DNA from 3 places in the Streptomyces hebeiensis genome. Region 1 is predicted to be linked to each of the others. Evidence: riboswitches for the same ligand, from Rfam matches in the RefSeq annotation. Region 1 holds a riboswitch; each other region holds the start of a gene.
The links. Region 1 has a riboswitch for S-adenosylmethionine ahead of ACU6P3_RS08205 (aminotransferase class V-fold PLP-dependent enzyme). Riboswitches for the same ligand answer to the same signal wherever they lie in the genome.
Positions count from the first base shown of each region.

Region 2: linked by a shared signal. The riboswitch ahead of ACU6P3_RS03125 (putative leader peptide) and the one ahead of ACU6P3_RS08205 (aminotransferase class V-fold PLP-dependent enzyme) in region 1 are both predicted to bind S-adenosylmethionine.
Region 3: linked by a shared signal. The riboswitch ahead of thrC (threonine synthase) and the one ahead of ACU6P3_RS08205 (aminotransferase class V-fold PLP-dependent enzyme) in region 1 are both predicted to bind S-adenosylmethionine.

Region 1 covers NZ_CM129812.1:1,905,785-1,908,039, reverse strand. The annotation lists gene trpD (anthranilate phosphoribosyltransferase) at 1-323, shown strand, start outside; SAM riboswitch class IV at 582-699, shown strand; gene ACU6P3_RS08205 (aminotransferase class V-fold PLP-dependent enzyme) at 872-2,255, shown strand, end outside.
Region 2 covers NZ_CM129812.1:744,527-746,781, forward strand. The annotation lists gene ACU6P3_RS03120 (TetR/AcrR family transcriptional regulator) at 1-334, opposite strand, end outside; SAM riboswitch class IV at 548-694, shown strand; gene ACU6P3_RS03125 (putative leader peptide) at 731-868, shown strand; gene ACU6P3_RS03130 (glutathione S-transferase C-terminal domain-containing protein) at 1,045-1,965, shown strand; gene ACU6P3_RS03135 (amino acid ABC transporter ATP-binding protein) at 1,985-2,255, opposite strand, start outside.
Region 3 covers NZ_CM129812.1:4,370,793-4,373,047, reverse strand. The annotation lists gene thrC (threonine synthase) at 1-1,204, opposite strand, end outside; SAM riboswitch class I at 1,222-1,351, opposite strand; gene ACU6P3_RS18855 (glucosyl-3-phosphoglycerate synthase) at 1,488-2,255, shown strand, end outside.

The DNA of each region.
Region 1 (2,255 bases):
TGTGGGTGGTACGGGACGGCAAGGCCTCCGAGGAGCCCTTCGATCCGCGCCAGGTGGGCCTGGACCTGGTCCCGGTCGACGCCCTGCGCGGCGCGGACGCGGCGTACAACGCGAACGTGGCCCGCCGCCTCCTGGCCGGCGAACAGGGCCCGGTCCGCGACGCGGTTCTGCTGAACGCGGCGGCGGCGCTGGTCGCGCTGGACCCGACGGGCGACTCGCTGGAGCTCCAGCTGTCGGCGGGGATCGCGCGGGCGGCGGAGTCGATCGACTCGGGGGCGGCGGGGCGGGTGCTGGAGGCCTGGGTGAGGGCGAGCCACGCGTAGTCGCCTCCGGCGGGGACGGTGCCGTGCCCGGTCGTGGGCCCGGGGCCGGGGCCTCGGCCCGCCCCGCGCCGCGCAGCCGGCGCCAGGGGGCTCGGGGGCGGAGCCCCCGTAACGGTGGTCCGGGTCCCCGCCCCGGTGGTGGGAAGGGGCGGGTGGGGGAGCAGCCCGCCGCAGGCGTCACCCGCGCGCACCACCCCGCGTCCCGAATCGCGGACACCCGTTCAGTCCCGCCGCCCCCTGTGCCATACTCTCGCTCCAGGTCATGAGTGACAGCGACTACGGCCCCGGCCCGCTGTCCGGCAACCCTCCGTCCGTGGCGGGGTGCCCCGGGTGAAGACCAGGCCGTGGGCAGCGAGGTCCGCGGCAAGCGCGGACCCCTGCAACCCATGGGGTCCTGGTCCTCAAGGGAGCAGTCTCGTGAGCAAGCGAATGCGCTAGGGCGCCACCGCCCTTTCCCACCCCCACGCCGTTCGGCGCCGTGTGTCCCTCCGCCGCGTCCGCGTGGGCTCTTGAAGCCGTTCCGACTTGTGCCACCGGGAGATACCGCCATGTCCGCATGCCCGAACACCGCCGACACCCTCACCGCCGCCGCCACCGCGGAGCCGCTCCCCGTGCTCGGCCGCGACGTCACCGTGCCGCTCGTCACCGGTGGCGAGGTCACGTACGCCGCCCTCGACTACGCCGCCAGCGCGCCCGCCCTCCAGCGCGTCTGGGACGACGTCGCCGCCTACGCCCCGTACTACGGCAGTGTCCACCGCGGCGCCGGGTACCTCTCGCAGCTGTCCACCGACCTGTTCGAGAACAGCCGCCGCACCGTCGCCGAGTTCCTCGGCTGCCGCCCCGACGACCAGGTCGTCTTCACCCGCTCCACCACCGACTCGCTCAACCTGCTGGCCGCCGTGGCGCCCGCCGACTGCCAGGTGTTCGTCTTCGAGACCGAGCACCACGCCTCGCTGCTGCCGTGGCGCGACGCCCAGGTGACGTATCTGAACGCCCCCCGTTCCCCGGCCGAGGCCGTCTCCACGCTGGAGCGCGCGCTCGACGTCCGTGCGGGGCGGGGGCCGGCGCTGGTCTGTGTGACCGGGGCGTCCAACGTGACGGGTGAGCTGTGGCCCGTACGGGAACTCGCCGCCGCCGCGCATGCGCGGGGGGCCCGTATCGTGCTGGACGCCGCGCAGCTCGCGCCGCACCACGCCGTGGACATCACCGGGCTCGACGTCGACTGGGTGGCCTTCTCCGGGCACAAGCTGTACGCGCCGTTCGGTTCCGGTGTGCTCGCCGGGCGCGCGGACTGGCTCCGGGCCGGGGAGCCCTACCTCGCGGGCGGCGGCGCCAGCCGTCGGGTGGCACGGCGTGCCGACGGTGGGGTGGACGTCGACTGGCACACGACGGCGGCCCGCCACGAGGCCGGTTCGCCCAATGTCATCGGGGCCTACGCGATCGCCTCCGCCTGCACGGCGCTCACCGAGGCGGGCTTCGACGCCCTCGCCGCACGGGAGCGGCGGCTGATCCGCCGGGTGCGGGAGGGGCTGGCCGAGGTGCCCGAGGTGCGGGTGCTCTCGCTGTTCGGTGACGACGCGCCGCGCGTGGGCGTCCTGTCGTTCGTGGTGGAGGGCTGGAACAGCTCGCACTTCGCCGCCGCGCTCTCCGCCGAGTACGGCATCGGGGTGCGGGACGGCCTCTTCTGCGCGCATCCGCTGCTGCGGACCCTGCTCGGCAGCGGCCCCCAGGAGCCGGGGGAGTGCGGCGCCCCGGAGGCCGGCCCCGGTGAGCGGTCGCTCAACGCGATCCGCGTCAGCTTCGGTGCCGGCACCCCGGACGAGCACGTGGAGAGGTTCGTGCGGGCGGTGCGGGAACTGGTGAGCGAGGGCGCCCGGTGGAACTATCGGACGGAGGACGGCCGCTGCGTTCCCGACCGGGAGACCACGGCCG
Region 2 (2,255 bases), 1.2 Mb from region 1:
AGCCGTGCTCGTACGCGAGCGCCGCGTGGTCGGAGTACGCGTCGAAGACGGCGAGCACCCTCGCGCGGGGGCCGTCGGCCCGTTCCAGCCGTCGCCGGTACAGTCCCAGCCACTCCTCGTGCCTGGCCTCGAGGTAGGCCCTGACGAGTTCGGCCTTCGAGGAGAAGTTGTTGTAGAGGCTCATCTTCGCGACGCCGGCCTCGGCGGTGATCGTGTCGATCCCCGTGGCCGTCACCCCGTCCGCGTAGAAACGGCGCGCCGCGGCGGCGAGCAGCCGCGCACGCGCGCCGCCCCGCCGGGTCGGCCGCGCGGGTGCCGCACCGGTCTCCGTCATGCCCCTCCTGTCCCGTGCGTTCGTCCTGACCCGTACGTCCGTGTACGGCCCTCCGCCTCCGCGCCATACTAGGTAGACCGGTCTGTCCCGACAACCTCGCTGTTCCCTGACGGCACGGTCCCGGGGGCGGAAGCGCCGCGCCGGACGCACGCCCCGTCGGGCGCCGACGCCTCCCTTGACGGTCTCGCGGAGCGCGATCAGACTGTTGTGGACGGTCACGATTGTCAGCGCCCGCCGCGCAGGAGTTTTCTGCTCGTGCGGGTCATCGGCCCCGGCCCGCTGACGGGCAACCCTTCCACCGCGACGGGGTGCCCCGGGTGACGACCAGGCCCCGCCGGAGTGGCGGGACAAGCTCGGTCTCGCGTCCCGCGAGCCCCCGACGGTGGGACCGGTGAGATGCCCAGGAGTGCCGGCGCGAGAGCGGACGCGCCACGGTGTCACCGGCGCTCCCGCGTGCCCCGTTCCCTCCTTCTGACGCGGCGTCTGCACATCGACCTGCTGCGCGTCAGCAGCGCCTGCGTTTCCGCCCGTTAGGGACGTCCCCGGCCACACGTCCGCGAAGGACCGGTGGCCGCCGGGCCACCGATCAGCCACTGCCCACGGGGCCCGCTTCGGCCTGCCCGCCCCCTTAGGGGTCCTTTCACTATGCCCGTCCGCCCACCGGTGCCGCCGTTTGTCACCGGGGTCCCTCCACCACCTCTTGGAGAGCCATGCCCCCGACCACCGCGCCCAGGACCACCACGCACCCGCGCAAGCCGGCCCCGCCCTGTCCGCACACGACACCCTCCGCCCGCCCCACTCCCGCCTCCGTCCCCTTCCGCAGCCGGATCGGGGACGACCGGGCCGGCGGGTTCTACCCGGCGCCGCGCCGCTACCACCTGTATCTCTCGGCCGGCTGTCCGCGCTCGCTGCGCGTCGCGCTCACCCTCGGCCTGCTCGGGCTCGGGGACGCGGTCACCACCACGGTCCTCACGCTGCCCGCCGAGGCCGACGCCCCCGGTCCGCTCGCCGGGCTGCGCCGGGCGTACGAGGCCACCCGGCACCGCTACGACGGTCCGCTGACCGTGCCCGCGCTGTGCGACCGGTGGAGCGGACGCGTCGTCAGCAACCACACCCCCGACATCCTGCGCGACCTCGTCGACCAGGTCGGCGACCGCGTCGGCCGGGCCGCGGACCTGCGTCCCCCCGCCCTCCTGACGGAGATCGAGGCCGTCCGTGCGCTGCTCGACGAGGACGTCACGCGGGCGGCCCAGCGGGCGTGCGCGGCGGCGGCGCGACCGGGCCGGGACGAGGCCCGCCGGACACTGCTCGCGGCGCTGGACCTGCTCGAGGCACGGCTGACGCGGGGACCGTACGCGGCGGGCGGCCACCTCACGGCCGCGGACGTGGACGTCTGGGTGGCGCTGGTGCACCTCGACGGCGTGCAGCGGCTCCACCTGGACGCCGGAACCGCACAGGACATCGGCCGGTACGAGCGGCTGTGGGCCTACGTACGACGGCTGTACGGCCACCCGGCCTTCCAGGCCGCCTTCCGCCCGGACGACATGGCCCGTCTGCACCGCCGCACCTGCGACGCCCCGCTGTCGTCGGGCGCGGCTGTGACGCTGCCGGGGATCCTCGGCCCGGTCTGACCCTTGGAGGCCGGCCCGCTCAGAGCCGGCCCGCCGCCACGATCCGGCGCAGGAAGCGCCGCGTCCGCTCGTGCCGCGGTTCACCGAAGACCCGTGCCGGCGTGCCTCGTTCCAGTACCACGCCGCCGTCCAGGAAGCACACCTGATCGGCGATCTCCCGGGCGAAGCCCATCTCGTGGGTGGCCAGCACCATCGTCATGCCGTCCTCCTTGAGGTCCCGTACGACCGAGAGCACCTCACCGACCAGTTCGGGATCGAGCGCCGCGGTGATCTCGTCCAGGAGCAGCAGC
Region 3 (2,255 bases), 2.5 Mb from region 1:
GCGCCGGGTCGAGGACACCGGCCTCGATCAGCTTCTTGGTCACGCCGACGGTCACGCCGCCCGCGGTCTCCGCGAAGATGCCCTCGGTCCGCGCCAGCAGCTTGATCGCGGCCACGATCTGCTCGTCGTCCACGTCCTCGACGGCGCCGCCGGTACGCCGGGCGATGTCCAGCACGTACGGACCGTCGGCCGGGTTGCCGATGGCCAGGGACTTGGCGATGGTGTCCGGCTTCTGCGGCCGTACGACGTCGTGCCCGGCCTTGAACGCGGTGGACACCGGCGAGCAGCCCTTCGCCTGGGCACCGAAGATCTTGTAGGGCTTGTCCTCGACCAGACCCAGCTTGATCAGCTCCTGGAGACCCTTGTCGATCTTCGTGAGCTGTGAGCCGGAGGCGATCGGGACGACGATCTGGTCGGGCAGCCGCCAGCCGAGCTGCTCGCAGATCTCGTACGCCAGCGTCTTGGAACCCTCGCCGTAGTACGGCCGGAGGTTGACGTTGACGAAGCCCCATCCCTCGCCCAGCGGGTCGCCGATGAGCTCGGAGCAGAACCGGTTCACATCGTCGTAGTTGCCCTCGATGCCGACCAGCTCACCGCCGTAGACGGCGGCCATGACCACCTTGCCCTGCTCCAGGTCGTGCGGGATGAAGACGCAGGAGCGGAACCCCGCGCGGGCCGCGGCGGCGCCGACGGCCCCGGCGAGGTTCCCGGTGGAGGAGCAGGAGAGCGTGGTGAAGCCGAAGGCGCGGGCAGCCTCGACGGCGATGGCGACGACCCGGTCCTTGAAGGAGTGCGTCGGGTTGCCGGAGTCGTCCTTGATGTGCAGGGAACCGGTGACGCCCAGCTCACGGGCGAGGTTGTCGGCCTTGACGAGCTTGGTGAAGCCGGGGTTGATGCTCGGCTTCGTGGCCACGTCGGCGGGGACGGGCAGCAGCGGGGCGTAGCGCCAGATGTTGTCCGGGCCCTCGGCGATGCGCTTCTTCAGTTCTTCCGGGTCGCCGCCGGGGAGGTCGTACGCCACTTCGAGCGGCCCGAAACACTCGGCGCAGGCGAAAATGGGACCGAGGGGGAACCGCTGGCCGCATTCGCGGCACGAGAGCGCGGCGGCGGGCCCGAGATCGACGGACGCCGGTGTGGAAACGGTGGTGGCGGGGGCGCCGGCGGCGCTGTTGGTGTCGCCGGTGGGGGCGGTCTGCACAGCCATGGAGGCGAGGCCCTTTCTCCTCATCTTCCTCGCGACGTACTTCGCCACGAGCCGGAATTGGCACCTTCCCCACCGTGACCTCGAATGGTCGGCGGGAGGGTTGCCGGGACTTCGACGGGCCGTTCCCTCAGTCCCTCTGGATGAGCGCTATGGCACCGGACCCTGGGTCCGGTGCGTTTGTTCACGTGTTCAAGACTGTAACCGAAGGGGTGGACGGTTGAGATAGCCGTCCGCACCGCGAGATGGATCACGTTTCATGGCAGACGCGCAGGGAGTACCGACCGTGCTGGAAGAGGTGGAGCACTGGCTGACCAGGCGTTCCTGGTCCGTGGCCGAGCGTCCGCTCGACCGGCTGCTGGCGGCGAAGGCCGCCCGGGGCACGACGGTGAGCGTCGTGCTGCCCGCCCTGAACGAGGAGGAGACGGTCGGCGGGATCGTCTCCGTCGTACGGCACGAGCTGATGGAGAGGGCGCCGCTGGTCGACGAGCTGGTGGTGGTCGATTCCGGTTCCACGGACCGTACGTCCGAGGCCGCGGCGGCGGCCGGGGCACGGGTGGTGCACCGGGACGCGATCCTGCCCAGGCTGCCGGCCCTGCCCGGCAAGGGCGAGGTGCTGTGGCGGTCACTGCTGGTGACGAGCGGTGATGTCGTGTGCTTCGTGGACGCCGATCTGCGGCGGTTCTCGGCCGACTTCGTCTCGGGGATCGTGGGACCGCTGCTGACGGACCCCGAGGTGCAGTTCGTGAAGGCGATGTACGACCGGCCGCTGGGCGCGGCGGGCACGGGTGTGGCGGCGGACGCGGGCACGGGCACGGCGGCGGGCGCGGACACGAGCATGGCGGCGGGCTCGGGCTCGGCGGGGGCCGGGGGCGGCGGTCAGGGCGGCCGGGTGACCGAGCTGGTGGCCCGCCCGCTGCTCAACCTGCACTGGCCACGCCTGGCCGGTTTCGTCCAGCCGCTGGGCGGGGAGTACGCGGCGCGGCGCTCGCTGCTGGAGCGGCTGCCCTTCCCTGTCGGGTACGGCGTGGAGCTGGGCCTGCTCGTCGACGCC